DNA from 2 places in the Salinivibrio proteolyticus genome. Region 1 is predicted to be linked to the other one. Evidence: riboswitches for the same ligand, from Rfam matches in the RefSeq annotation. Region 1 holds a riboswitch; the other holds the start of a gene.
The links. Region 1 has a riboswitch for lysine ahead of N7E60_RS05260 (Na+/H+ antiporter NhaC family protein). Riboswitches for the same ligand answer to the same signal wherever they lie in the genome.
Positions count from the first base shown of each region.

Region 2: linked by a shared signal. The riboswitch ahead of lysC (lysine-sensitive aspartokinase 3) and the one ahead of N7E60_RS05260 (Na+/H+ antiporter NhaC family protein) in region 1 are both predicted to bind lysine.

Region 1 is NZ_CP114584.1:1,085,382-1,101,005, reverse strand. Features, by position in the region: gene trxB (thioredoxin-disulfide reductase) at 1-718, shown strand, start outside; gene cydD (heme ABC transporter permease/ATP-binding protein CydD) at 801-2,570, shown strand; gene cydC (heme ABC transporter ATP-binding protein/permease CydC) at 2,563-4,281, shown strand; gene aat (leucyl/phenylalanyl-tRNA--protein transferase) at 4,302-5,021, shown strand; gene N7E60_RS05290 (arginyltransferase) at 5,018-5,743, shown strand; gene infA (translation initiation factor IF-1) at 5,873-6,091, shown strand; gene clpA (ATP-dependent Clp protease ATP-binding subunit ClpA) at 6,159-8,414, opposite strand; gene clpS (ATP-dependent Clp protease adapter ClpS) at 8,458-8,778, opposite strand; gene cspD (cold shock domain-containing protein CspD) at 9,601-9,822, shown strand; gene N7E60_RS05265 (thymidine kinase) at 9,935-10,516, opposite strand; gene N7E60_RS05260 (Na+/H+ antiporter NhaC family protein) at 10,646-12,229, opposite strand; lysine riboswitch at 12,315-12,495, opposite strand; gene N7E60_RS05255 (H-NS family histone-like protein) at 12,772-13,197, shown strand; gene N7E60_RS05250 (lytic murein transglycosylase) at 13,278-14,252, opposite strand; gene N7E60_RS05245 (YcgL domain-containing protein) at 14,265-14,540, opposite strand; gene minC (septum site-determining protein MinC) at 14,815-15,477, shown strand; gene minD (septum site-determining protein MinD) at 15,495-15,624, shown strand, end outside.
Region 2 is NZ_CP114584.1:332,954-348,577, reverse strand. Features, by position in the region: gene N7E60_RS01735 (LysR family transcriptional regulator) at 1-680, shown strand, start outside; gene N7E60_RS01730 (alpha-hydroxy acid oxidase) at 828-1,985, shown strand; gene N7E60_RS01725 (single-stranded DNA-binding protein) at 2,049-2,591, opposite strand; gene N7E60_RS01720 (LuxR C-terminal-related transcriptional regulator) at 2,877-3,578, shown strand; gene N7E60_RS01715 (DHH family phosphoesterase) at 3,644-4,597, shown strand; gene galU (UTP--glucose-1-phosphate uridylyltransferase GalU) at 4,860-5,720, shown strand; gene uvrA (excinuclease ABC subunit UvrA) at 5,873-8,698, shown strand; gene N7E60_RS01700 (Wzy polymerase domain-containing protein) at 8,698-10,371, shown strand; gene N7E60_RS01695 (pyridoxal-phosphate-dependent aminotransferase family protein) at 10,379-11,512, opposite strand; lysine riboswitch at 11,740-11,924, shown strand; gene lysC (lysine-sensitive aspartokinase 3) at 12,010-13,395, shown strand; gene metH (methionine synthase) at 13,435-15,624, opposite strand, start outside.

The DNA.
Region 1 (15,624 bases):
TTTTGACCACGTCAACGACGTTGATCTGTCTCAGCGCCCATTTCGTTTAAAAGGCGACAGTGGTGAATACACCTGCGATGCCTTAATTATTTCGACAGGTGCATCCGCACAATATCTTGGTTTGCCATCAGAAGAAGCCTTTAAAGGCCGTGGGGTCTCCGCCTGTGCAACCTGCGATGGCTTTTTCTATCGCAACCAAAAAGTGGCTGTGATTGGCGGTGGTAATACCGCGGTCGAAGAAGCCTTGTATTTGTCTAACATCGCCTCTGAAGTCCATGTTGTACACCGCCGTGATAGCTTTCGTGCGGAAAAAATCCTCGTGGATCGCATGATGGACAAAGTTGAGAACGGTAACATCGTTTTACACACTGACCGTGTGCTGGACGAGGTGCTTGGCGATGAAATGGGCGTCACTGCTGTGCGCTTAAAAGACACCCAAAGTGATGCGACAGAAACGCTGGATGTCATGGGCGTCTTCGTCGCTATCGGCCATAAGCCAAACACTGACATTTTTGCCGGTCAATTGGAGATGGAAAACGGATACATCAAAGTGGCTTCCGGCCTGAACGGTAACGCCACACAAACCAGCATTGAAGGCGTTTTTGCCGCTGGCGATGTGATGGATCATGTCTACCGCCAAGCGATCACGTCAGCCGGCACCGGCTGTATGGCAGCGCTCGATGCTGAGCGCTACCTTGACGGGTTAGCTGAGAAGTAACCCTCGCGCGATCCCACGCAGGCTGCCCCTGAGCAGCCTGCTCTGCCTCACTCGCAGGCCTTTCATAAAATAATAAGACGATATGGATAAATCTAAACAGCGGGCGCTAACGAAATGGCTCAAGTCGCAGAGCGTGTTAGCCAAACCCTGGTTAGTTGCGACGATTGGCATAGCCTTTACATCTGGACTGCTACTCATTGCTCAAGCAGCGCTCCTCGCCCATTTGCTTTATCAGCTCATTATCGAACAAGCCGATAAATACAGTTTGCTGCCCAGTTTCATTGGTCTGGGGGCCGTAGTATTACTGCGTGCGGCCTGTAGTTGGGCCAAAGAGCGAACGGGCTATCGCTGTGGCCAAACCATTCGCCACCATATTCGCCAGTTGATCTTGAATCGTCTTCATGAACTCGGCCCCGTGAGTATTCAAGGTCGTCCGGCGGGCAGTTGGGCTAGCTTGCTCCTCGAGCAAGTCGAAGAATTACAGGACTTCTTTGCCCGCTATTTACCGCAAATGGCGATTGCCGTATTGATCCCCGTGGTGATTCTCGTCACCGTGTTCCCCATCAATTGGGCCTCCGGCTTGATATTCTTGATTACCGCGCCGCTGGTGCCCTTTTTTATGGCCTTGGTGGGGATCAAAGCCGCAGACGCAAATCGCAAGAATTTCAAAGCACTGCAACGACTGTCAGGCTATTTTTATGACCGTTTGCGTGGCTTACCGACACTGCGACTATTCAATCGCACTGATGCAGAAGCCGAACAACTGCATCTAGCGTCACACACCTTCCGCAAACGAACCATGGAAGTGCTACGACTGGCTTTCTTATCGTCTGCCGTGCTCGAGTTTTTTACGGCCATTTCCATTGCAGTCGTGGCCGTCTATTTCGGTTTCAGTTTCATTGGTGAACTTAACTTTGGCCACTATGGTGCCCCGATATCGCTATTTACCGGCCTATTTGTGCTGGTGCTCGCGCCTGAGTTTTACCAACCATTACGAGATCTTGGCACGTTTTATCACGCCAAAGCCCAAGCGATTGGTGCTGCCGAATCCATCGTCGAGTTTCTCGATGCGCAACCCGATACCGGCACACAAGGCCAAGAGACACCCGATCTCGAGGCTGTGACCATCACCGCGCGCGATCTCGAAGTGCTCAGCCCTGATGGCCATGTCTTGGCTGGGCCGCTCAACTTTGACGTTAAAGCCGGTGAGCATATTGCACTTGTCGGCGTCAGTGGCGCAGGCAAGTCGAGCCTGTTGAATGCACTGCTCGGCTTTTTACCCTATCGCGGCAGTCTGGTCGTTAACGGCTGTGAGCGCCGAGCGCTCTCACTCACCCATTGGCGCCAAGCGATCAGTTGGGTAGGCCAAAATCCACAGCTATTCCATGGCTCTATTCGTGACAACATTGCGCTCGCCAACCCTGATGCCACGCCAGAGTCGATTAATCATGTAATGACACAAGCCTATGTCGATGAGTTTGTCATGCGTCTGACCGACGGACTGGCTCATCCCGTTGGCGACCGTAACGGCGGACTGTCAGTCGGCCAAGCACAGCGTATCGCAGTTGCACGTGCTTTATTGCAAGACGGTGCACTATGGGTATTGGATGAGCCGACGGCAAGCCTCGATGCCCACAGCGAACAACTGGTCAATTTGAGCTTACACACAGCAACCCAAGGAAAAACCTGTATTCAGGTGTCACACCGCCTCGATGCGCTCGACAACTGCGATCAGGTTTGGGTCATGGCTGATGGCGCCATCACTCAGCAAGGCAAATTCAAAGATATCGCCGCTCAAGGGCAGCTTGCTGACATGCTAGCCTCAGCAGACAGGAGAAATCTCGATGCGTGAACTACTCCCCTACTTACGCCTGTATAAGCGTCACTGGTTTGGTCTTAGCTTGGGCATGGTGTTGGCGTTTGCCACCTTGTTTGCCGCGATTGGCCTATTAACCTTATCAGGCTGGTTTATCGCTGCGGCGGCCGTGGCTGGACTCACTGGCATGGCCACCTTCAATTACATGTTGCCCGCTGCTGGCGTGCGTGGTTTTTCTATCGGCCGTACCTTTGGGCGCTGGGCAGAGCGCGTCGTCAGCCACAATGCCACGTTTAAATTGCTTGCCGACCTGCGGGTAGCGTTTTTCCGTAAGCTTGCTCCTTTGGTGCCGGATCAAACCCTGAATGTGCGTGATGGCGACCTGCTCAATCGCATGGTGGCCGATGTTGATGCGATGGATCACGTCTATCTGCGCTTGGTCAGTCCCATGGTTGTTGGCGCCCTCGGCGTCCTTGCTGTGAGTCTGTTTTTGGGTTGGTTAGACCCAACCTTAGGGCTAGCGTTGGGCAGCTGTTTATTGGCGTTACTGCTGGGGTTGCCCGTTATTTTTTACCATCTTGGTAAGCAACATGGACGCCAGCAATTAGAACAAAATGCCGCTACCCGAATCGCCCTACTCGATTGGCTGCAAGGCCATGCCGAACTCGCCCTTTTTGGCGCAGAATCCCGTTATCGTGCACGGGTTGATAACAGTGAAAAAGCCATGCTAGCCGCGCAAGCGAACATGGCAAACGTCACCGGCTGGGCGAATGCGGTGCTGATGGCGGCAACCGGTTTAACCTTAGTTTTGATGATTTGGTTAGCTGCCGATGGTGTGGGTGGTCGCTTGCCCGATCCGCTGATTGCAATGGTCGCGTTTACCACTATGGCAAGCTTTGAGTTGATGATGCCCATCACCGCGGCTTTCCAATATTTGGGAAAAACCCTGACCGCGGCTAAGCGGCTCAACCGGATTACAGAGCGTACACCCAGTGTCTATTTTCCGCCGCAAGGACATGCCGATGCGGTGCAAGGTGAGCTCAAGCTGGATAACGTCAGTTATCAATACCCAGAAACTGCAAACCCTGCATTAAACCACATTTCTTTGCACGTACATGCGGGGCAAAAAGTGGCGCTACTCGGTCGGACCGGATGTGGAAAATCAACCCTGCTTAGCTTGTTAACGCGCGCATGGGATCCAAGCAACGGCGAGATCCATCTTGATGGCAAGCCGTTACGTCAATGGTCAGAGCCGGCGTTACGCCAAGCGATTTCTGTCGTCACGCAACGGGTCGACATGTTTAATGGCACCTTGCGCGATAACCTGATCTTGGCATGCCCGCAGGCCAGCGACGAGACGCTGACGCAAGTGTTAACCCAAGTAGGCTTGCAGACCTTGCTGGCCGAGTCAGGACTCAATGCATGGATGGGAGATGGAGGCCGACAGCTTTCTGGTGGCGAGCGACGACGGATTGGTATTGCGCGTGCCCTTTTGCATGACGCACCTATCGTTTTATTAGATGAGCCAACCGAAGGGTTAGATGTGCAAACGGAGGCGCAGATCCTATCCTTACTACAGCAACATTGTGCAAACAAAACCGTGGTGTTTATCACTCACCGCTTGGTCGGGCTTGAGCAAATGGACACCATTTGTCTCATGGATGCCGGTGAGATTGTCGAACAAGGCGATCATACTGCACTCATGGCGGCAAACGGACGCTATGCACAACTGCGACAACGCTTGTAACACATGGAGAGACTGCGGGTATGACCCTCTTTTTGCCGCCATTAGCGGCAGATGATTTTCGCTTTCCTCCGGTGAGCGATGCACTCGCTCACCCAGATGGCCTGTTAGCTATTGGTGGCGATCTCTCGGCTGCACGGCTGATGTCTGCCTATCGTAGCGGTATTTTCCCTTGGTTTGGTGAAGAAGACCCGTTACTGTGGTGGTCGCCAAGTGAACGGGCCATCATTCGTCCCTCTGACTTTCACGTCAGCCGCAGCTTGCGCAAAGCGGCGCGCAAAAGCCAAGTGACCGTGACCATCAATCATGCCTTCGAGGCAGTGATTCATCAATGTGCCGCCATCAGGGGCCCTGAGCAAACTTGGATCACCGACCAGATGCGTGAGGCCTACCTCGCCCTTCACCAGCAGCACGATGCGCACAGTGTCGAAGTGTGGCAAGAGGATCAACTCGTAGGGGGATTGTATGGTGTCGCCGTAGGACAGTTTTTCTGCGGTGAATCCATGTTTTCGCTTATCGATAATGGCTCAAAATTCGCGCTTTGGCAGTTTTGTCATCACTTTCAAGCTCAAGGTGGGCAGTACATCGATTGCCAAATGATGACGCCCCACCTTGCCTCTCTCGGCGCCACGGCGTGGCCAAGGGATGAGTTTATTCACGCCCTATACGCGGCGCGAGACACGCGCTTAAAAGCCGCATATATGCCGCACGTTATCGCGGACTTTCGTGAGAGGCAGTCATGAACGTAGCGCTAAAAGTCGGCCTTACTCCAGCTTCTCGCTGCCAATATATATCGACAGAGAACGAACAGCTCGCGGTCGTGTTATCCCCCGACATGCACCACCCTGCAGGTTACCAGCAACTGATCAACGCCGGTTTTCGCCGCAGTGGTAACATGATGTATCGCCCGCATTGTCCTCACTGTAATGCGTGCCAATCCTTGCGCATTGATGTTGGCGCGTATCAACCAAGTAAAAGCCAAAAGCGCCATCGCAGCCAACTAAAACGGCTGCGGGTAAAGGTTAGCGACCAGCTCGACCCAAACTGGTTTTTACTTTACGATCAATACATCACCGCGCGTCATGCTGATGGCAATATGTACCCAGCTAAAGCGGAGGACTTTATTGCCTTCACCCATAGCGACTGGCTTCACCCCTGCTTTATTCATTTGTATGAGCCTAATAACGGTGAAGAGACCTTGGTTGCGATTGCCGTTACCGATGTGCTGAGTGACGGTTTAAGCGCCTTATACAGCTTTTTTGACCCGTTCCATCGTTTTTCATTAGGACGCGTCTGCATTCAAGCTCAACTTGAATATGCCAGCGCCGAGAAAAAATCGTGGCTTTATCTGGGCTATCAAATTGATGATTGTCCAGCCATGCGTTACAAAGCGGATTACTTCCCGCATCAACGCTTTATAAATCACCAATGGCGACCCTTTAGCTTGCCCATATCCACCGCTTAGTGGCTATTTTTTCTAGCAAGCTTGGCGTCAACAGGGTAAAATTCGCACCCGAACTTTACAGACTTTCAGAATAGAGGCATTATCTGTCGGTCAAAAAATTGGCTAAAACAGTAAGCCTAAGAGGATTCAATGGCAAAAGAAGACGTAATTGAAATGCAAGGTACCGTGCTAGACACGCTACCTAACACTATGTTCCGCGTTGAGCTAGAGAACGGTCACGTGGTGACTGCCCACATTTCAGGCAAGATGCGCAAAAACTATATCCGCATCCTGACCGGCGACAAAGTCACTGTTGAAATGACCCCTTACGATTTGTCGAAAGGTCGCATCGTTTTCCGTTCGCGTTAATCCTCATAACGCGATCAAAAAACCCGGCGCATGCGCCGGGTTTTGCTTATCAGACTTCTCCTACGCTCTATGCAGGTTCCATCTGGTCGCTGAATTGGAAATCCAAGCGGTTGTTTTTAAGCACAACACGCACTGTCCCACCGTTCACTAGGCAGCCAAACAACAGCTCGTTTGCCAACGGCTTTTTCAGGTTGTCTTGAATCACCCGGCCCATTGGACGCGCGCCCATGGCTTTGTCATAGCCCTCTTCGGCAAGCCAGCGCTTCGCTTCGGAGGTCACTTCCAGAGAGACCCCTTTCGCATCCAGCTGAGCTTGTAACTCAACAATAAACTTATCAACCACTTGCAGAATGACCGTTTCATCAAGGTGATTAAACCAAATGATGTTATCTAAACGGTTACGGAATTCCGGTGAGAACACCTTTTTGATTTCCGACATCGCATCGTGACTGTGATCTTGTTGAATCAAGCCAATGGACTTACGGACCGTCTCTGCCACACCGGCGTTGGTTGTCATGACCAAAATAACGTTACGGAAATCCGCTTTACGGCCGTTGTTATCGGTCAGCGTCCCGTTATCCATCACCTGTAACAACAAGTTGAACACGTCCGGATGCGCTTTTTCGATTTCGTCCAGTAACACCACCGAGTGTGGATGCTTGATCACTGCATCAGTTAACAACCCACCTTGGTCGTAACCCACGTAACCTGGAGGCGCACCAATCAGTCGACTCACAGTGTGGCGCTCCATATATTCGGACATATCAAAGCGCTGTAACTCGATTCCCATGGCACGTGCCAGTTGCACCGTGACTTCGGTTTTACCCACACCGGTTGGCCCTGCGAATAAGAACGAACCCACAGGCTTGTTTTCCTCGCCTAGCCCCGCTCGGCTCAGCTTGATCGCTTCCGACAACGCCGTAATCGCCTTGTCTTGACCGAACACCAGCATCTTCAGCTTATCTTCCAACGACTGAAGCACATCTTTGTCCGAGGACGACACTGATTTTTCTGGGATACGCGCCATCTTGGCAATCATCGACTCGACGTCCGCAACATTCACGGTTTTCTTACGCTTGCTCGCTGGCGCCATCCGACAACGCGCCCCAGCCTCATCAATCACATCAATCGCTTTATCTGGCAAATGACGTTCATTGATGTATTTAGCCGACAGTTCAACCGCCGCACGGATCGCCTTGTTGGTATAGCGAACTTCGTGGTGCGCTTCATATTTCGGCTTCAAGCCCATCAAAATCTTCGTGGTGTCATCGATAGACGGTTCAATGACATCGATTTTCTGGAAACGACGTGCCAAGGCACGCTCCTTCTCAAAGATGGAGCCATATTCTTGATAGGTTGTTGAGCCAATACAACGTAACTTCCCGCTGCTTAGCAATGGCTTAATCAAGTTTGCGGCATCAACTTGTCCACCACTCGCCGCCCCTGCACCGATAATGGTGTGGATTTCGTCGATAAAGAGTACGGCATGATCTTCTTTCTCAAGCTGCTTCAAGATGGACTTAAAGCGCTTCTCAAAATCGCCACGATATTTGGTACCCGCAAGAAGCGAGCCGATATCCAGCGAGTAAATCACGCAATCTTTGATGACATCAGGGACTTGCCCTTCTACGATTCTCCATGCGAGGCCTTCAGCGATAGCGGTTTTACCCACGCCGGCTTCGCCGACTAACAGCGGATTGTTCTTACGACGGCGGCATAGCACCTGAATGGTGCGTTCCAGCTCCTTGTCACGACCAATCAACGGATCAATGCCCCCGACCCGCGCGAGCTGATTCAGGTTGGTGGCAAAGTTTTCCAGTTTATCTTCACCGGGCTCGCCACTCGCCTCTTCAGCGCCCATGTCGCTACTCGGCAAATCGTCGTTGTCATCTTTCGTGGTGCCGTGAGAGATAAAATTCACCACGTCCAAGCGACTCACGTCGTTCTTTTTCAAAAGGTAAGCCGCGTGAGACTCTTGCTCGCTAAATATCGCGACCAATACGTTCGCACCACTCACTTCGCTGCGCCCTGACGATTGCACATGGAACACCGCGCGTTGCAGTACGCGCTGGAAACTCAATGTCGGTTGCGTTTCGCGTGATTCATCATCAACAGGGATAAGAGGGGTCGTTTGCTCAATAAACGCATCGAGCTCTTTACGCAGGCCATCTAGGTCTGCGCGGCAAGCTGTCAAGGCTTCTTGAGCGGCGGCGTTGTCAATTAACGCGAGAAGCAGGTGCTCCACCGTCATGAATTCGTGGCGCTTTTCACGCGCACGTGCAAAGGCTCCGTTGAGACTCGCTTCAAGTTCTTTATTCAGCATAAGGCACCTCCCTCAATAACCGCGCTAAAGCGTGCCGGAGAAATCATGCTTTCTCCATGGTGCACAGCAATGGATGACCATGCTCTTTGGCGTACATCATCACTTGTGCCACTTTTGTTTCCGCTACCTCTGCGGTGAATACACCGCAAACGGCTTTTCCTTCGTAGTGCACCGTCAGCATGACTTGCGTCGCTTTGTCCACGTCCATGGCAAAAAACGTCTGGAGCACTTCAATGACAAACTCCATCGGCGTGTAGTCATCGTTGTTCAGCACCACCTTATACATAGATGGCGGTTGTAGCTTCGTCTTCTCTGACGCTGCGATGTCAGCATCAGGGAGCGCCCACTCGTTCCAATTACTCATAACCACTTACAATGCATTGTTTGGGTGTCTAGGCTGTCGTTGTGGCGGGGCGTTGCTGCCATCCACTGATCCCGTCCACCTATCTTTAAAGTTAAGCCACAGATTGTATTCCAGCAACCCTTTCAATGCGAACAAAGTGTGTCTGTACAATTGTTAGTCACTTACTGATATATCTAGGGGTAAAAGTGCTAAAACGTTCACTGTTCAACAAAAACATCTCAGCCCCCACCATAAGAAGTGTACAAAAATAAAGACACTCGACGGCTATAAAGTGGAAATAACTGTGTTGATGGGATTGAAAAAGGGATTTTCGCTAAATCTATCTCAGTATTTAGACGTAAGAAATTATTCATAAACCAATAAAATTTATTACACCCGATGATTGCGATTTCATTCACGCCACTAGGTTATCCCATCTTGTATAGTGAGATAAATAACTCTAGATACAACACATAACTAGCTGAATTTATAACAATTAAGCGACATTTCACCTATAACAGATAGTCACGTACCGAGCATCCACAGTGAGAGGTGAGTCGATAGATTCATGAAAATGACATTATTGTTTTTTATGCATTTATTGTCAGGCTCTCACACTTTTCCGGATTACTATGAAAATGTTGTTATAAGTTATTATCGATACTTGACTGCCTAAAAGTATCTACTACAGTGGAAATTGTGGTAGATAAACTAACCACTTTTTGATCGCACGCTCACCATCTTGAGCAAATGCTGTCTGATGCGTGCTAGCGCAGAGGTCATGAGTGGGCACTTAGTTTATTGCAAGGTATGCAAAAGTTTGATGCAAGAGGGATGTTTCGCATGGAAACTGGTACAGTAAAATGGTTTAACAATGCCAAGGGATTCGGCTTTATTTGTCCTGAAGAAGGAGAAGGCGACGTTTTTGCGCATTACTCAACAATCCAAATGGATGGATACAGGACGTTGAAAGCGGGTCAAACCGTCAGCTACGAGGTTCAAGAAGGACCGAAAGGCTACCATGCGAGCCAAATCGTCCCCGTTGAACAAGAAGCAGCGAAATAACAACGCGTTATTCGCGACGGTTACAAAGGAAAAAGCGAGCGCATTGCGTTCGCTTTTTTTCGTACTCGGCGCGCTCTACCTTATAGAGACACTCGCCCATCGCAGGCCATGCTCATAGTAAGCCAAGAGCTTCCTTATAGTGCAACCGGCAAACCGACACATAACGCTCGTTACCACCGATCACAACTTGATCGCCATCAGCGATCGCATTGCCATTCGCATCTTGGCGGATCACTCGATTGGCTTTACGACCACAATGACAAACCGTTTTTAGTTCTACTAACTTATCCGCCCAAGCGAGTAAGTATTGAGAGCCTTCAAATAGCTCTCCTCGAAAGTCTGTGCGTAATCCATAACACAACACAGGAATACGCAATTTATCGACCACATCAGTTAACTCAAGCACTTGCTGCTTGGTGAGAAACTGGCTCTCATCCAGTAACAGGCAGTCTACTTTTTCGTGTTCTTGAATGGCTGAAACATGTTCGAATAAATTGGTTTCATTGTGGTATAGGTGCGCCTCTGTCTCTAAACCAATTCGTGAGCTAATTTTTCCCTGACCATATCGGTCATCGATTGCCGCTGTATATAACAGGGGCTGCATGCCTCGTTCTTGATAATTAAAGGCTGATTGCAAAAGTGTTGTCGACTTACCGGCATTCATTGCGGAGTAATAAAAATAAAGCTGCGCCATTGTTATCTCGGATTATTCGGTCATCAGGCTTAAAATCAATCCAGCATGCTACCGGATCTCATCAAAAAGGAAAGCCCCGACCAGCGGGGCTTTGCGCTCAATCCTATTATGAGGTAGTTACGAGCGAGATTAGGCCATGGCTTTGCACGGGCGCTTTTTCAGCCACAGTAGCGCAAAACAAAGCGCGACAAAGGCCAGTGTCGTGGCGGCAAATGCCAACCATAGTGATGCGGTAACGCCAAGGACCAAAAAGCCAACCGCGGACACCAGAGCGCCACCAATCGCATAAGGCAACTGTGTCGAGACATGATCAATATGCCCACAGCGTGCCCCTGTGGATGACAAGATGGTGGTATCTGAGATCGGTGAGCAATGGTCACCAAACACCGCACCGGCTAATACCGCCGACAGCATAGGTAACATCAAGGAAATTTCCGTCGCCGCAGCCAGATCGCCCGCGATCGGTAGCATGATACCAAAGGTTCCCCATGAGGTGCCGGTCGCAAATGCCATCACTGCCGCGAGTGAAAAGAGCACAACAGGGAGTAGCTCAGATGGCATATTGCCCTGCACCAATGAAGACAGATATTTACCCGTTTGCAAGTCGCCGATGATATGGCCAATAGACCATGCAAACAGCAGAATAAGAATGGCCCCAAACATGGATTTCGCCCCGACCCATAAGGTTTTGCTGATCGCAGGCGCACCAATCCCTTGTTTGATCGTCATGGCTAAAGCAACGATAAGTCCAGCTGCGCCTCCCATCAGAAGGGACATGCCTACATCAGTATTCTCAAACGCGCCGAGTACTGAGAAGGATACATCGTCACCCGCTAACGCTTGTGCGCCGGTGTAGAGCATCGCACTGATGGTCGCCACAACGAGGACCACAATCGGTAACACCAGATCAGAAACCGTGCCGTGCTCGCTTTCTTCAATCCCAAGATCGTCACAAAGATCGGCACAATTGTCGCTTTCATCCCCTAAGCGACTGCCTTTTTTTGCTTGGTATTCAAATTGACGCATAGGGCCAATATCAAGCTGAAACCAAATCACTGCAAAAACCAGCAGAAGCGCAAAGATTGCATAGAAGTTCATCGGGATCATGGTGACAAAGGCGCCGAGCGGCGTGTAATCTGTCACCCCATGTGCGACTAAAATCGAGCCGATGACGGTAATGATATAAGCGCCCCAGCTCGAAGCGGGGGTAATAACACACATAGGTGCGGCGGTCGAATCGAGAATATACGCCAGCTTGGCTCGAGACACATGGAAGCGATCGGTCACAGGGCGCGAAACAGCCCCCACCGCCAAGCTATTAAAATAGTCATCTACGAAAATAAATACGCCCAAGAAAGCCGCCAGTAGCTTTGCTCCTCGTTTGCTTTTAATTCGGCTCTGTGCCCAATTTGCAAACGCTCGTGTTCCTCCAGAGAGGGACAATAAAGCGGTGATCATTCCCAGCAATACTAGGAAAGCAAGAATACTCATATTCCAGCTATTAATGCTGCCGTCAGCCACAAATAGGCCGGCAACCACATCAAAAAGGTATTGCGCCGATGTCCCTAGGGAAAAGTCAGCGAGTAGCAAGGTACCGAGTACAATCCCCATGCCTAGCGACAACAGCACGCGACGTGTTGCAATGGCAAGGCCCAAAGCCAGCAAGGGTGGAAGTAACGATAAAGCGGATGAAGAAAAGTCTGTTAAGTTCATGATCTCAATATCAACCAATTGGTTGGAGATCTACTGCAGAAACGAAGACTGGTAAGGCGTGGTAACACACAGCAAACAACTTGCCTCCTACAGTAGCGCTCCATAGTGTGTCCTAATTACTATGGCAGTGCTGCCCCTATTCGGTAACAGCCCCAGCACAGTCGGCATGATGGCCTTACTGGCTTCGGCGTTGGCTCCTTTCATGTGCGGTCACTGGCATCACCCTCGTGCACACTACTTATAAACAACGCACCTCTACGTTAAGAGTGGAGCATTCTACACAAGATGTTCACTATCGCAACTGTTCACGCACAAAAAGCCACCACTTAAAACGTCACACTATCAAGTGTCGATGAAATCAGTCGCAACCACTCAAAATTTGGGCATATTTAAAAAAACACCCTTAAATATGGGTAACAAATATTGCGAACAGAAAATAAATAATGAAAAATAGGCACTAATTATTTTATGTAATATTGTATATTTCACTTATACTGTTACCATCCGTTCAATTAACATATAAATCAAATAGGAACCCAATAATGTCTGATGCAATGAAAGCGTTACTTAACCTACGCAGCTTACGTGCTGTCGCAAAAGAAATGACCGCCGAGCAACTTAAAGAAGCGTTAGAAAAGCTACAAACCGTCGTTGAAGAACGTGAAGAGATTGAGCGTCAAGCGCAAGAAGAAGAAAAAGCACGCCTAGCGAAACTGGAAAAATACCGTGAGATGTTAATCGCCGATGGTATTGAACCTGATGAACTCATGAAATTATTAGGTGGTGCAAGCAAGTCTAAATCAACAGGCAAGCGCGCGGCACGCCCTGCTAAATATCAATACACTGATAGCGACGGCTCGGTAAAAACATGGACCGGTCAAGGTCGTATGCCGAAAGTGATCCGTGAAGCAACCGAAAATGGTAGTGCGAAATTAGAAGACTTCTTGATCCCTGGCCAACAAGCCTAAGTGTTGCACATGAAGATAAAAAAAAGAGGCCGGACGGCCTCTTTTTTTTATCTGATTCGTAGAATCTCTATCATCACCCATTAACCAAACTTTATCCGGTCTGCCAAATGACTGACCGCTAACGCAAAGTAGTGTGAACGGTTCCATTTCAACAAGCTTTGATAGTTGTTATAAACCAAATAAGCTCGTCCAAGTTCATCATCAGGCTGAATCAACCAAGCTTGAATATCGACATTCGGCAACGCTTGGCCATTAAGACGCGTTACACCCAGTGCTTGCCATTGATTTAATGACAGCGCCTTATTACTTTCGACACCAAGTTTATTCCTATCTATATGCTTTGGTAATTTAACTTGGCGTCCCCATGTGTACGTATCGTCCCAGCCAGCTTGTTTTAGATAGTTCGCCGCAGAAGCAAAGACATCAGCTTCCGTTTGCCAAATATCTTTTTTACCATCTTGGTTCCCATCAACCGCATAATGAAGGAAAGACGTCGGCATAAACTGGCTTTGCCCCATTGCACCGGCCCATGAACCTTTCATGTTTTCAGGCGCAATATGCCCTTCTTGCAATATGGTCAGTGCTGCCATTGTTTGTTGGCGGAAAAAGGTTTCTCGACGCCCATCATAAGCCAATGTGGCCAGTGCTTCGATAACATTGTAGTTGCCTTGCAGTTTGCCAAAATTACTTTCCACGCCCCACAAGGCTACAATGAAACGAGGCTGAACCTGATATTCCTCACCGACTTTTTTTAGCGCCGCATAATGTTTTTTATACAGCGCTTTCGCCTGATCGACTTTCCAATCAGGTACGGCGCGGGGAATGTATTCATCCAAGGTTAAACGCCGCTCAGGTTGATTTCGATCGGCACTGACCGCCCGTTCATGATACTCAATGCCAGCAAACGCGCGTGCCAGTATATCGTCATCAATCCCTGCTTGACGCGCTTCCTCTTTCAATGATTCGACGTACTGATCAAACCCTTCTTTTGCAAATAGCGGCCCCGAGGTAAAAACTGAGGCTGCAACCAATGCTGAAATCAAACCTTTGCGCATACGCTTCCCTAATTACAATTTTTCATTCTTGTTTCGGATAGCCTGCAACGCCGCATCCGGTGGCGGTGGTAATTGTAGAAAGAACCCTTCGTTTTGCAGACTTTGTTTCACTTTCTCAATATCAACAACCGCAAGTTTTTCTCGCTTACCGAGATCAATCATCATGGCAAACTCTGGTTGTCCAAAACTGTTCATTAATGCTTCTGGCACATCATCGAATTTATCTCTCCCCGGTACATAAAGATAGGTGCCTTCTTTCTTTTTGCTACGATAAATTGCGCAATACATCTCAATGTCCTCATCAGCATGCCATAACGATGGCGAAATAGTGTCATCGACGAGTTAAGGTTTGTTAGGCTTTGCCGCAAAATGTGTCACACAATGCTCACTAAACGCGGCTCACATCGCGCACCATGACAAGAAATCGCCAAAATTAGGGGGCAATGTCCGCCGAATATCAAACCCTGCTTGCCGCATCGATGCTGTGAATATACCATGCTATCCAACGTCTGATAATGCGCGTCTGACTCGCGTTTCAACGATATAACCGGAATCAAACAACATGCACAAACACCCGGAGTTGAAAGGCTCAACTTTTACTTTGTCTGTTCTTCATCTTGTGGATGACAATTTTACTGAAGCGGCCGCCATTTTGGCTGATAAGGTTTCCCAAGCCCCCGCATTTTTTGAAGGCGCGCCTGTGGTGGCGGATGTCAGCCGTTTAAAGCTATGCCCAGATCTCACCGCTTTAAAGCACTGTTTAAGTGAAACTGGGATGATTTTAGTCGGCCTTACTGGCGTCACGCATAACGATACCCGCCAGCAAGCCAAATCGGTGGGGCTTGCGGTACTCAAATCGAGCAAGCAATCTCGTGTTGCCGATCCGATTCAAACCCCCACTAAAGTGGTCACGAATCCCGTGCGCTCGGGACAGCAAATCTATGCCAAAAATGCTGACTTGGTGGTATTGAATCATGTCAGTGCCGGGGCGGAAGTCATTGCTGATGGCAGTATTCATATTTACGGCGTGCTGCGCGGCAGAGCCATTGCCGGCGCCAGCGGCCAGCAGCAAGCGCGTATTTATTGCCAGAATTTACAATCAGAATTATTGTCAGTAGCCGGTAGCTACTGGCTAAGCGACAAAATTCCATCTGAGTTTATTGAGCGCCCCGTCATGGTCTCGCTCAATCAAGAAAGCTTACAAATAGACCCCCTCACGCTATAACAGAATAAGGACGAGGAATGGCACGAATTATTGTAATTACCTCCGGTAAAGGCGGTGTTGGTAAAACCACGTCGAGTGCAGCACTCGCGACGGGACTCGCCATGGCTGGCAAAAAAACCGCAGTGATTGATTTTGATATTGGTCTTC
Region 2 (15,624 bases), 750 kb from region 1:
AAGCGTGGGTGGACGATTGGCAACAGCTGGTCAGCGAGACCGCATCCACGTTTGGCGAAGTCAGTGGCATCCTGCGTATCGGTGCGCCATTGGTGACAGGGAACCGCTTTTTGGTCAACTTTATTGCTGAGTTTCTTGAGATCTATCCGAAAATCAAAGTCGAACTGACTACGCTGACCCCCGGCCAATTGCCCGATCTGAATTTAGATGTGGTGATCAGTCGAGAGCTCGACTACTTCAACTCAGCCAGCTACATCGCGGCCAAGCTATTTGATTTTCAGCCCGGTTTTTTCGCCGCCCCCAGCTACCTCGCTCGTCACGCGCCGATCACCTCACCAACGCAACTGACCGAGCACAACGTATTGCTATATGGCAATTCACACCAACCTCAAGAACGTGTTTTTGAGGACGGAACGCGCTTGCAGTTATCTGGCAACTTTGTCTCTCCCAACCCTGAAGCGCTAGTGAGCGCGGCTGTGATCGGGATGGGGATCATTCTTGGCGGCGCTGGCACCGTCCAAAAAGAGCTCGATCAAGGGTTACTGGTCCCCGTTTTACCAACCCTGAAACAGCCCCGCACATCTGCCTATGCCTACTATCCAAAGTTGGACTATAACCATACCAAGACCAAATTATTTATCGATTTTATCAAGCAAAAAGTTAAGAACTTGTATATCTAAGGGAATGCCACGGCTTAAAAAGCGATAGCGCATGCGCGGCTTTGCGCGATTTTGGAAAAAGTATTTTATTTTTTGTCTATATATCGATAACAACTGCCGCGCTAAGGTAAGGGTCTTTACTCACCTCACAAAACGGACGCGAGATCCATGTCTTACTACAATCCTAACTATCCCGACACACCGGCACTCAAACGTGCGGCCAAAAAGCGTATTCCCGCCTTTGCCTTTGATTATTTATGTGGTGGATGCCACGACGAAATCGGTCTCGCTCATAATTTTGATCGCTTTGAAGACGTCAAGCTACAGTCTGATCTTTTGGCTCCCACCCCTGACATTGATTTATCCGTTGAGCTCTTCGGCCACCGCTATGCCGCGCCCTTTGGCATTGCGCCTGTTGGCTTACAAGGCTTGATGTGGCCTAAAGCGCCTGAAATTCTTGCCAAAGCCGCACTGGAAGCCAATGTTCCCTACGTGCTCAGCACAGTGTCGTCGGCAAGTCTTGAAACCATTGCCGACATTTCTGAGGGCACCGCGTGGTATCAGCTCTATAACCCAACCGATGCCAAGATCCGCGAAGATCTGATGGGCCGCATTAAGCGTGCAGGCTACAAGGTTCTCCTCGTCACCGTCGATGTACCAACCTTTGGTTATCGCCCTCGTGACATCAAAAACGGCTTAGCCATGCCACCCAAAATGAACCTACGCAATATTGCACAAATGATGCAATGTCCAAGCTGGTGTTGGCATACCTTGCTGGCGGGGGTACCGGAAATGCAAACCCTCAAACCCTACATGCCGAAGAACATGCCCACCAGCGAGTTGGCAAACTTTATGAACAATACCGTGATGGGTGCAGTGGATTTTGAAAGCCTGAAAGTGATCCGTGACAACTGGGATGGCCCCTTGATTCTCAAAGGACTGGTCAATCCTGAAGACGTCGCTCAGGCCGTTGCCCTAGGTGCTGATGGGGTGGTGCTATCCAACCATGGAGGCCGTCAGTTAGATATCGGCGAATCGCCGCTCGATACCATTCGGGCTATCGACAAGGCCTATGGGGATAAAATTAAGCTGTTGCTAGACAGCGGCGTACAAAGCGGTGGCAACGTTGCGCAGGCGATGGCCATGGGAGCCGACTTTACCTTGCTGGGCCGTACCTTTGTTTATGCGTGCGGCGCCGTGGGGCATCATGGTGGCGAGCACGCGATTGAAATGCTCAAACAGCAAATGACGCAAGTCATGGGGCAGTTAAAGTGTCCAACGCCGACACAACTGCCACATTTCCTCAAAGCCGGACCCGGTGTTTAAGTTCATCAGATAAAGAAAAGCCCCGTAACAACGGGGCTTATCGCTTGTCGAGTAAACCGTTTTTTAGAACGGAATATCGTCGTCAAAGTCAGGCAGATCGTTGTACTGCTGCTGAGGTTGCGATTGCGGCTGAGATTGCGGCGCGGCTTGCTGCTGAGGCGGCTGCTGGTTGAAGTTGTTTTGTGGCTGTTGAGGCTGACCCCATCCACCTTGCTGCTGCGACTGCTGCATTGGCTGACCTTGGCCTGGTCCGGCACGGCCACCAAGCATTTGCATGCTGCCGTTAAAGCCTTGTACCACTACTTCTGTTGAGTAGCGGTCTTGACCACTTTGATCTTGCCATTTGCGCGTTTGCAGCTGCCCTTCAATATAAACTTGCGAGCCCTTACGCAAATACTCGCCAGCCACTTCTGCGGTCTTACCAAACAGGACCACGCGATGCCATTCGGTTTTTTCACGCATCTCGCCAGTGCTCTTGTCGCGCCATGACTCCGAGGTCGCTAGGCTTAAGTTCGCCACTGCACCACCGTTCGGGAGATAACGGATTTCCGGATCATTGCCCAAATTACCAATCAAGATGACTTTGTTTATGCCACGGCTGGCCATAGGTGACTCCCACTCTTGTTACACGCGAAAACATTTTCGCCTACTGGATAAATAAACACGAAGTCTAGCACGAGCGTCAAAGAGGTTCGATGCTTTTCCACGCGATCTAGTTCCAGATTCTGTATTCACGCTGCGAACCTAAGAACGGTCATACGCTTACATATACGTAGACAACAAAAATAGTTTAGACTGAATAAAGTCCCCGCGTGAGCGCCTCTCTGCGCTGAATTATGCAATAATACGCACATCGGTGAGCACGCTTTACGTCAGATAAGTAGGAACTTTATGAGCAAGGCAGAAACTACGTCCGATTCTTACACACTGCTTCTCATCTCTCAGCCCAGCATGTCTGTCTCTGCATTGATCGCGTGTTTAGAAAAAGAAATCCGCGGCACCGTTGAACTCGTGAGTCCAGATACGATTCACGAAAAGCTTACCGAGCGTTCTGGGTTAGTCCTGATTGATTTAAGTGCCTTTGACGACACCGCCACCGAGCGTCTTAAACATGCACTCACACCGTATGCTGATCAGCATGTGTTTGCTCTCCTCAATGCCCATGATCTTACCGCGAAGGAATTGGCAAGCTGGCCCTTTATTAAAGGGGTATTTAAGAAAGACGATGAGCTAAGCCATCTGTGCTACGGCGTTGAGAAGATGTTCTCGGGAGAATATTGGCTCCCCCGCCACAAAATGGCTGCGCTGATTCACTACTATCAACAGCATTATCAGCAAACTATCGATGAACAAGCCATCGTGCTCACCAACCGTGAGCAAGAAATCTTACGGCATCTGGTCACAGGCGCATCGAATCAAGATATTGCCAATGCGCTTGCGGTCAGCGAGCACACGGTTAAATCGCATTTGTATAATGTTTTCAAAAAGATAAATGTAAAAAATCGCGTACAAGCTGTTTTTTGGGCGAAAAACAACTTATCGTTAATCGGATCGGTCGGGCTCGAACTCGGTCCTGACAGTTACGATGATTAATCGCGAATACATCCTCCCGATCCCAACGGCGCACTCGCGCCGTTTTTGCAATAAGGAAGTCGCAAATGGCCTTTGATGTTTTTAATGGCGATGCCGACGGGCTAACCGCACTGGTACAGTGGCGCCTCGCTTATCCTCAAAACACCACCCTTATCACTGGTGTGAAGCGGGATATTGCGTTGTTGCAACACGTCCCAGTTGAGACCGAACAGGTCAATGTGTTTGATATCTCGATGGCAAAAAATCGTCCTGCCTTAGAGGCCTTATTGCAGGCGGGAGCCAGCGTTTTTTATGCAGACCACCATGACAGTGGGCCGCTTCCGACCTCGCCGTTATTGGATGCGCACATTCATACTGCATCGAATACCTGTACCGCACTGATTATTGACGCCCTACTCGGTGGCCAATATCGTCATTGGGCGCTCGTGGGCGCGTACGGTGACAACCTGAACCGCAGTGCTGACGCCCTAGTGAAGCAAAGCGAGATCGATACCGCCACGCGCGACCGCCTACAGCGCTTAGGGGTGTATCTAAACTACAACAGTTATGGTGCCAGTTTGGATGATCTACTTATGCCGCCTGCAGTGCTTTATCGCCACATTGCCGGATTTGAAACGCCTGACGACTTTATGCAAGCCTATCCAGATATCGTGATGGCGCTCGCGGAGGGATACCAAACCGATCGTGCTCATGCAGAACAACTTACTGCCGAGTATGACTATGCCGGTGGTGCCGTCTATCTACTACCCAATGCGCCTTGGGCGCGGCGTATCAGCGGCATGTTCGGCAATCAGCTTGCCAACCAATCGCCCGATAAAGCTCACGCGGTATTAACGCCAACACCGGATGGAGACTGGATGGTTAGCATTCGCGCCCCCTTAAACCGTCCCCTAGGCGCAGTGGCTCTCGCACAACAATTTGCCACTGGCGGAGGGCGAGAAGGCGCGGCTGGAATCAATGCCTTGCCACAAACAAAGCTATCCGACTTTGTATCGGCTTTCAGTCGCCACTACCCGTAAGTTTGCTCAGCCTCTTATCTCTGTCTCGCGTGAGCATGGGTAAAGAGTGTGAACTAACGCATATTCATGTCGTCAGAGTCTGGGTGAGCGATGAGTGAGGCCGTGCGTTTCGCTATACTGGAGCGATCGCGGCTTGCTTCCCTGCGCGTCGCCCAGCAAAATAATGCCCAACCTATTGCTGTGGATGGTGTATTTGATTGCCATTCACGTAAATCACGCTGCGGCCTGTATGGCCACATCAGTGACGAATAAAGGATCCAAGATGATTAACAAATGTCTGTTCCCCGCCGCCGGTTATGGTACGCGCTTTCTACCCGCGACCAAGTCCATGCCCAAAGAGATGATGCCTGTCGTCAATAAACCATTGATTGAGTACGGTGTTGATGAAGCACTTGAAGCAGACATCCACGGCATGTGCATTGTAACGGGTCGCGGTAAGCATGCGATCATGGATCATTTCGATAAGAACTATGAGCTGGAGCATCAGATCAGCGGCACCAACAAAGAAGTGCTGTTGGATGATATCCGTAACACCATCGAAAAAGCCTCGTTTACCTATATTCGCCAACATGAAATGCGTGGCTTAGGACACGCCATTTTAACCGGTCGTGAACTGGTGGGTGATGAAGCATTTGCGGTCGTGCTGGCGGATGACCTGTGTATCAACCCGGGGCATGGCGTGCTTAAACAAATGGTGGCGCTATACAAACAATTTCGCTGTTCTATCGTCGCGGTGGAAGAAGTACCCGAAGATGAGACCCATAAATACGGGGTTATTTCCGGGCAAGAGATCAAAGACGACCTTTTCCGCGTAGACAACATGGTGGAAAAACCTGACCCGGGTACAGCGCCGAGCAATTTAGCCATTATCGGCCGTTATATTTTAACCCCTGATATTTTTGAACTGCTCGAAAACACACCACCGGGCAAAAACGGTGAAGTGCAAATCACTGACGCCTTGCTCAAGCAAGCGCAAGCCGGATGTGTGTTGGCCTATAAATTTAAAGGGGAGCGCTTTGACTGTGGCAGCGTGGAAGGCTTTATCGAAGCCACTAATCATTGCTATCAAAACCTCTACTTAGGCGGCAAAAACAAAGACGAAGCCACGGTTAAAAACCCGTAACCCCCGCTCTGCGTTGCGTCTCGACGTAAGGACTTTCCACCTTGGCAAAAGGCTGTGTAAATATACAGCCTTTTTTGTTTGGTCACAGCGCCGTCTGTGCGATACTGGGCACCGGTGACCAATAAGTGAGCTGACTGAGAAGTAGGATAACAATGGATAATATCGACGTCAGAGGCGCGCGTACGCACAACCTCAAAAACATCAACCTAACTATTCCCCGCGATAAGTTGATTGTCATCACCGGGCTCTCTGGATCCGGAAAATCATCTTTAGCCTTTGATACCTTGTATGCAGAAGGACAACGTCGCTATGTTGAGTCTTTGTCGGCTTATGCGCGCCAGTTCCTCTCTTTGATGGAAAAGCCCGACGTTGATCATATTGAAGGCTTGTCCCCCGCTATCTCCATTGAGCAAAAATCAACCTCGCATAACCCGCGCTCAACCGTGGGTACCATCACCGAAGTGTACGATTACTTACGCTTGCTGTATGCGCGGGTCGGCGAGCCTCGCTGTCCGACCCATGATGTGACCTTGGCCGCTCAGACGATTAGCCAAATGGTCGATAAAGTGCTTGCCCTACCAGAGGGCAGCAAACTGATGTTGCTCGCCCCGATTATCAAAAACCGCAAAGGCGAGCACGTTAAAACTCTCGAAAACCTTGCCGCACAGGGCTTTATTCGCGCACGTATTAATGGCGAAGTCTGCGATCTGTCCGATCCACCGACACTCGAACTACATAAAAAACACACCATTGAAGTGGTGGTAGATCGCTTTAAAGTCCGTGAAGATCAACAGCAACGCTTAGCGGAATCGTTTGAAACCGCCCTCGAGCTCACCGGCGGCAGCGCGGTGATCAGCTGGATGGATGGCGACGGCGAAGAGCTGATCTTCTCTGCCAATTTTGCCTGCCCGCATTGCGGTTACAGCATGCAAGAGTTAGAGCCACGCCTGTTTTCCTTTAATAATCCGGCTGGCGCTTGCGGCACCTGTGATGGCTTAGGCGTACAACAGTACTTCGATCCTAAACGGATTATTCAAAACCCTGCGGTCAGCCTCGCCGGTGGGGCTATTCGAGGCTGGGATCGACGCAATTTCTACTACTTTCAGATGCTACGCTCACTCGCTGATCACTACGACTTTGATCTCGAGCTGCCGTGGCAAGATCTGTCTGGCACCATTCAAGACATTCTGCTTTACGGTTCAGGCCCGAAAGAGATCGAGTTTAAATACGTCAACGATCGGGGCGATATTCGTGTACGCAAACATCCATTTGAGGGGATCCTCAACAATATGGAGCGTCGCTACCGTGATACCGAATCTAATGCGGTACGTGACGAGCTGGCTAAGTACATTGCGACTAAACCGTGTGCAAGCTGTGGCGGGTCACGATTGCGTCAGGAAGCACGCCATGTCTTTATTGATGGCCGCAACTTACCTGAAATTTGCGAGCTGAGCATTCAACAAGCCCTCGACTTTTTTGAACAACTGACCTTATCGGGTCAACGTGCCAAAATTGCCGAAAAAGTGATGAAAGAGATCCATGACAGATTACGCTTTTTGGTCAATGTCGGGCTTAATTATCTTAACTTGTCACGAAGCGCCGATACGCTTTCTGGCGGGGAAGCACAGCGTATCCGCTTGGCGAGTCAAATCGGGGCTGGCCTGGTCGGAGTAATGTACGTGCTTGATGAACCCTCCATTGGTTTGCATCAACGAGATAACGCACGCTTACTCGATACGCTGGAGCATTTACGCGATCTCGGAAACACCGTGCTTGTGGTCGAGCATGATGAAGACGCCATTCGCGCCGCCGACTACGTGATTGATATTGGTCCAGGCGCTGGTGCTCACGGCGGACAAATCGTGGCCGAGGGCAGCCTCGACGATATTCTCAACAATGACAACTCGCTAACCGGACAGTACCTCAGCGGCAAGCAGGCGATTGCCGTTCCAGAGACCCGTCGCCCTCGAGATCCCGACAAAATGTTGGTGCTTAAAGGCGCAACAGGGAACAACTTAAAACATGTCGATTTACACTTGCCCGTAGGCTTATTCACCTGTGTCACCGGCGTATCTGGGTCAGGAAAGTCGACATTAATTAACGATACCTTCTTTAAAGTGGCCCACCAGCAACTCAATGGTGCCACCACCGCCGAACCCGCGCCTTACGAGTCTATTGACGGGTTAGGACATTTCGACAAAGTGATCGATATTGATCAAAGCCCCATTGGGCGTACTCCACGTTCAAACCCAGCCACCTATACGGGGATCTTTACGCCGATACGTGAGCTCTTCGCCGGCACGCAAGAGGCTCGGGCACGCGGGTATAAAGTGGGTCGCTTTAGCTTTAACGTACGCGGCGGTCGCTGCGAAGCCTGCCAAGGCGATGGGGTGATCAAAGTAGAAATGCACTTCTTGCCCGATGTGTATGTGCCTTGTGATGTGTGTAAAGGGAAACGCTACAACCGCGAAACACTCGAAGTGCGCTATAAAGGCAAAACTATCGATGAAGTCTTGGAAATGACCGTCGAAGACGCACGTGAATTTTTCGACGCCGTCCCCGCTATCAAGCGTAAGCTACAAACGTTGATGGATGTCGGTCTGAGTTATATACGTCTAGGCCAAGCCGCCACCACCTTATCAGGCGGCGAAGCACAGCGGGTAAAACTGGCCCGTGAGCTATCTAAGCGCGATACCGGTAAAACGCTATATATCCTTGATGAGCCGACAACCGGCTTGCACTTCCATGATATTCAGCAGTTGCTGAATGTGTTGCATCGCTTACGCGAACAGGGCAACACCATTGTGGTGATCGAGCATAACCTAGATGTGATTAAAACCGCAGATTGGATCATCGATTTAGGACCTGAAGGCGGTAACGGCGGCGGTGAAATCATTGCTCAAGGTACGCCAGAAGAGATCGTCAATGTGGTTGGTAGCCATACGGCCCACTTCTTGAAGCCCATGTTGGAGCGATAATGACACAGGCGTTACCCACCCACCGAGTGAAACGAAAACCGCTTACGGTGCCCTTTTTAGGGGCACTGGCGGCGTTATGGCTGATCTGTTTGCCATTGTATTCGGTCGACTTGCCGTTGGTGGGTATTCGCCATCCTGCTGCCGCTCTGTCGTTACTCACGCTTAGCTTGGTATTGGGGTTCGCCGGACTGGAAGTGTGGCGACAGCACACATGGCGCGTCACTCACTTAACTTGGGCGTTAGTGGCCGCCACGCTCTGTGCCAGTGTGCCATATCTTTATCCGCAAGCGGCAACGCTAAATAGCGGCTATGCCATCGCCGCATTGGTCCTCAGCTTCGGTTTTTTCTCCAGCTTACAGCAGTTTATTTTTAATCATGCCCAGCGACAAAAGCTACTGGCCATTTTGATGCTTGCCTCTTGGTTGGCCATCCTCTCCGTCTTAGGCAACCAATCGCCACCGGGCATAGCGCCTTTTAAGTTTGAACATTGGGTGCCGCATTTACCCTCTGCCGTGACCCATGCGTTATTACTCACCGGCCTAAGTTTGGCGGCTTATCTGCTCGCCCGAGAGCCAAGTAACCGCTACCGCCATCCGATAACGCAAAGCGTGTTGGTGTTCACGCCTGTGGTTATCCTGCCCGTGCTTGCCATGCAAGGACGACCGCTACTGCTCCTGTTTGCCCTTTGCGCCATTGCCTTGCAACAGGTTTACCTCAGTCGCTTTGCGACGCGGCGCCAGCATCTTGCGTGGCTGGCCGCCATGTCTGCCGGTGCGTTACTCGCGGTGTTCGGACTGACCGGGCAAGAAAGCTGGCAATGGCTCACGCCTCAAGACAAACGCGTACTGTGGCTTGCCTGGCAGCAATTTCAACAAACGCCTTTTTTTGGCGTTGGCATGGGTCATGGACAAACTACTCTACTGCTCGCATCGGCGGCACATCCGGGACACACTGGCCCCGTGAAATTGCCGAGCGCGCTAGCATTGTGGTTATTGGAAGGTGGGCTTGTGATAGCACTGGCGTATCTTGCGGTGATACTGCCACTGGCGCTTCGCATTATCCGCGCCCCTTCTGGCACGCGGCGTATGCTCGTTGCGCTCGTGCTTCCGCCACTCACTGGCTTGCTTATCTATCCGGCCAGCGGTACGCAGTGGTTTAACGGTATTTTACTGCTCATGTGGCTGTACTGGCTGGATAATTTAACCAGCAAATACCAACGAATCACATTTTCTACCGCCGAATATGGGCAGCGTATCTCGACACGCAGTATTGCCACTGTAATGATCTTGGTGGGATTGTTGTGCCTATCATCGGTGTATTTAGCCAATCGCTACCTGCGTGACTCTTTATTAACCTCTCAGCGTATTACGCTCTACCAGCAACATCCATGGTGGCAAAGCAAACTCACCCAAGGGCTCGCGGAACAGCACTTTCAGCACACCCTAGAGACGCTGTCGGATGCCGAGCGCCACCAGCACCTGAACCTATGGCTGCAGCATGTGGCACAACACCCCACGTTTGCGGGCTACCAGCATGCTTACCAGATTGCACTGCAAATTGGCGATACGCAGCGGGCACGCGATATTCAGCAAGAGGCGCGATATTTGTTTCCGCAAGCCGCCAAGGTGTGGACCACTCGCCACACCTTACCGATGCGCACTCCGCCGGAATAACGTACGCCTAGCGCAGTGCGTCGCCCAATGCTTTTAAGCATAGCGCGATGTTTTCTTCACGCGCACTGTAGCCCATTAAGCCAATTCGCCATGCCTTACCAGCGAGATCGCCCAAGCCTGCACCGATTTCGAGGTTATAGGTGTTGAGCAAATGTTGGCGTACCGCGCCATCATCGACGCCATCCGGGATATACACCGCGTTCAATTGCGGCAAGCGATAAGGCTCATCCACCACAAAGCGGATACCTAAATCGTCCAACCCCGCTTTTAAGCGTTGATGCATGGTTCGATGACGCTGCCAAGCGTTCTCAATTCCCTCTTGATATAACTTGAGCAATGATTCATGTAACGCATACAGACTATTGACCGGTGCAGTATGGTGATAACTGCGTTTGCCGTCACCGCTCCAATAGCCCAGCACTAAGCTTTGATCGAGAAACCAGCTTTGCACCTTGTGGGTGCGCGCTTGCATTTTTTCAACGGCACGCGCCGAGAAGGTGACTGGCGATAGGCCCGGGACGCATGACAAGCATTTCTGACTACCAGAGTAGACCGCATCAAGTTGCCATTCATCGACTTTCAAGGGTACACCGCCAAGTGATGTTACGGCATCAACAATTGTAAGGCAGCCGTGCTCGCGCGCCAGCGTCGCCAGTGTTTGCGCATCTGAGCAAGCGCCCGTGGAGGTTTCAGCATGAACAAACGCGACGATGCTAGCTTCTGGGTGCGCTTTTAATGCCGCTTCCACCTTTTCAGGGCTGACAGGCTCGCCCCATGCATCGTCAACCATCACCGCGTGTGCACCACAGCGTTCAACGTTTTCTCGCATTCGGTCGCCAAACACCCCATTGCGACAGACAATCACGGTATCACCGGGCTCTACAAGGTTAACGAAGCACGCTTCCATTCCTGCACTCCCGGGGGCAGAGACCGCAATGGTAAACGGATTCTCGGTCTGAAAGGCATATTGTAAGAGCTGTTTGACCTCATCCATCATCGCAATAAAAAGGGGATCGAGATGTCCCAACGTCGGACGACTCAACGCCTGCAACACTTGCGGAGAAATATCAGACGGGCCAGGGCCCATCAGGGTGCGCTCTATCGGCTGAAATGAGCGGATATCGGAAATTGAAGTTGCCATAACCTATCCTTGTGTCTGCTAAATTTGCGCTTTCCGTTATAGCATACTTTGTGTTCATCGCCCCATTGTCACATTGCGAACTTACGTGCTAGAGCGCATATTCAACGGGTGGCGGATAGCAGCGATATAGGTGCCTGATCGTCGCTTTGCAACTCAATTGGCGGTTGACAACCACTCACCAGCGCCCGTAATGTAACCACTCACCATGTGGATCAACACATGGCCGAACATACAGAAGAGGTGCATCACTCAGGCAGTTATCACGCGGAGCCCTACTCCAAGGCGTGATAATCAGGGGAGGCGATGCCGAGGGGGTTCCGACAGGGTAAGGAGCCGCCGGCCATGAAGGCTGAATCCTTCAGGCTGTCACTTGTCATCCATTTGGACAGACAGGTGGAGCGCTTCTGGCAGAATGCCTGCCGTTTGCTCTTCCTTTTTGCTCGCGTTTGCGACGTGACTTCTGATGTTCCCCACTGACTTTTAAATATGTTGAATCAATGAGCACGAGCTCAAAAGGGGAAAAGGACGTGAACCCGTTACCATCTATTTCAGTCGCTAAATTTGGCGGCACCAGTGTTGGCACCTTTGCCGCCATGCAACAAAGTGCCGCAGTGATTATGCGCCATCCTGAGACCCGTTTTGTAGTGATTAGCGCATGTGCCGGCGTCACCAACCATCTTGTCGCCTTAGCCCAAGGCATAAAAAACGATGTCTTACGCCAAAACACACTGGATGCAATAGACGCTATCCACCAGCAAATACTGGCAGCTTTGCCCGCTTGTCATCACACCCAAGAAGCAGTGCGAACGCTCCACCAGCAGATTATCTCCTTGAGTGAGCAAGCCTGTGAGGCCCCGAGCGAAGCGCTTACCGATGCCTTGGTTGCCTGTGGCGAGCTTACCTCTACGCACCTGTTTACTCGCTTGCTCGTCCATCTTGGCCTGCCCGCAGTTCGGATTGATGCCCGCGAATATTTGAAAACGGATAGCCAATTTGGTCACGCTATTCCAGATATCGCCCTAACTCAGCAACAGTGTCAGCGCTTGAATGCGCAGCTAGACAATCACATTCTCGTGACCCAAGGCTTTATCGGTGCCGACAAAGAAGGACGAACGACCACTCTTGGCCGAGGAGGCAGCGACTACAGTGCCGCTTTGTTTGCCGAAGCGCTCGGGGCAACAAGCTTGGCGATTTGGACCGATGTACCGGGCATTTATACTACCGACCCACGCCTCGCTGCCAAAGCACGTCCTATTGCTGAGATCAGCTTTAGTGAAGCTTCGGAGATGGCGACGTTTGGCGCCAAAGTGCTCCACCCGTCCACGCTATTACCCGCGGTACGCCAGCATATTCCTGTCTTTGTCGGGGCGGCCTGTGCGCCGGAAAAAGGCGGGACTTGGATCCGAGAACACGCGGAATCATCCCCCCTATTCCGCGCCATTGCGTTGCGCCGAAATCAAACCATGGTGACCTTGACCAGCTTGACGATGTTCCAAGCGTATGGCTTTCTTGCCAACGTCTTCGCGATCCTAGCGCGCTATCAGATCTCCGTCGATCTGATCACTACCTCCGAAGTCAGTGTGTCTTTGACACTCGATCAAACCAATACACAAGGTGAGGTGCCCCGTTTGCCTGATGCCGCCTTGGAGGAACTCTCGACCTTGTGCCATGTTGACGTTTGCCAACACTTGGCCGTGGTCGCCTTAATTGGTAATGAGATGCGTCATACTCCGGGGGCGGTGACGCCGGTATTTAACGCCTTAGATACCGCCACCTTGCGCATGATTTGTTATGGCGCGAGTAATCACAATGTCTGTATGGTGGTTGATGACGACAGTGCCACCGAGGTGGTGCAGCGTTTACATACACAGCTTTTTGAGTAAAACCCAAAAGAAAAGCCAGCGTGCGCTGGCTTTTCTCGGTTAGGCATTAAGATTAGGGCCTAGCCACTTTTCAGCTTCCTCAAGACACCAGCCTTTACGTGCCGCGTAGCTATCACGTTGATCGTTTTGAATTTTCGCTACCGCAAAGTAACGTGACTCTGGATGGGAAAAATACCAACCCGAAACCGACGCGCCCGGCCACATGGCATAGCTTTCGGTAAGTGTCATCCCCGTATGCGCTTCTACCGATAGCAATTGCCAAATCTTGCCTTTCTCACTGTGTTCAGGACAGGCGGCATAACCTGGCGCTGGCCGGATCCCTTGGTATTGTTCGCGGATCAGGGCGTCGTTATCGAGCGTCTCATCGGGCGCATACCCCCACAAGGTGATCCGAATTTGCTGGTGAAGATATTCCGCAAAGGCTTCTGCGAGTCGATCCGCCACCGCTTGGATCATGATCGCGTTGTAGTCATCCCCTTTCGCTTTGTACTCTTCCGCCAAAGCATACTCACCAATACCGCCTGTCACCGCAAATGCACCAACCCAATCCGGCTGACCGCTGCTTTTCGGCGCAATAAAGTCTGACAAGCAATAGTTCGCACCACGCGGCTTTTGTGTTTGCTGGCGCAAATGATTCAATATCGTGCTCACCGTTTTTCGTGACGAGTCGGTATACACTTCAATATCATCATCCACGCTATTGGCAGGAAAGAGGCCACACACCCCTTTTGCCGCTACCAAGCCTTCTGCCTCGAAACGATCGAGCCAAGCATTGGCGTCTTGATACAAACGACGGGCTTCCTCCCCCACCAGCTCGTGATCCAAGATCGCGGGGAATTTGCCACTGAGAGACCACGTCATAAAGAAAGGCGTCCAGTCGATATACTGACGTAAGGTCGCTATCGAAACATCATCGTAAACATGGATGCCCGGCTTCGCCGGTTGCGGAGGCATATAGTTTGCCCAATCCGTTTGCCACTTGTTATCGCGAGCCTGCTCCAAGGTCACCGGTGGCGTGCGGGGCGCTTTACGCTGATGCTGCTCACGCACAGTGTCATACTCGTTGGCCAAACGCGCGACAAAATCAGGTCGCTGCGTCTCGGATAATAACGAGGAGCACACCCCAACCGCACGCGACGCGTTGGGTACATAGACCACGGGCGCATGGTAATGCTGCTCAATTTTCACCGCGGTATGGGCTTTGGAGGTGGTCGCACCGCCAATCAGCAGAGGAATATCAAACCCTTGTCGCTCCATCTCTTTCGCCACGTTCACCATCTCATCTAACGATGGGGTGATCAGACCCGACAGACCAATAATGTCGACGTTTTCTTCTCGAGCCACCGACAGGATTTTATCGGTCGGCACCATCACGCCAAGATCAATAATCTCAAAGTTATTACACTGCAGCACCACGCCCACAATGTTTTTGCCAATGTCGTGTACATCGCCTTTGACGGTGGCAAGCAGGATCTTGCCATTAGTCTGCCCTTGCTGCTTTTCAGCGTTGATGTAAGGTTCAAGGTACGCCACCGCTTGCTTCATCACCCGAGCCGACTTCACCACTTGTGGCAGGAACATCTTGCCTTCGCCAAACAAGTCCCCAACCACGTTCATGCCCGCCATCAACGGGCCTTCAATGACTTCTAGGGGTTTACTCGCTGCCGCGCGAGCCAGCTCGGTATCTTCAACAATAAATTCTGTAATGCCTTTGACCAGTGCATGTTCCAGCCGCTTTTCTACTGGCCAGCTACGCCACTCCGCGGTTTCCGCGACCTCGCTCTCACCACTATCACGATAGCTGTCGGCGATCTCCAATAACCGCTCCGTGGCACCATCGTCTTTGTTGAGCACCACATCTTCTACTGCCAAGCGCAGCGATTCAGGCAAATCATCATAGATGGCTAACTGGCCCGCATTGACGATCCCCATGTCCATGCCATTTTTGATGCAGTGATACAAAAACACCGCATGAATAGCCTCACGGACGGGGTTGTTGCCTCGAAACGAAAACGACACATTTGAGACACCGCCAGAGATCATGGCATGCGGTAACGTTTGCTTGATATCAGCCACGGCGTTGATGAAGTCGACCGCGTAGTTATTGTGCTCATCAATGCCGGTGGCAACCGCAAAGATATTGGGATCGAAGATAATGTCTTCCGGCGGAAAACCGACTTGCTCGACCAGAAGATGATAGGCCCGCGTACAGATTTCTACTTTTCGTGC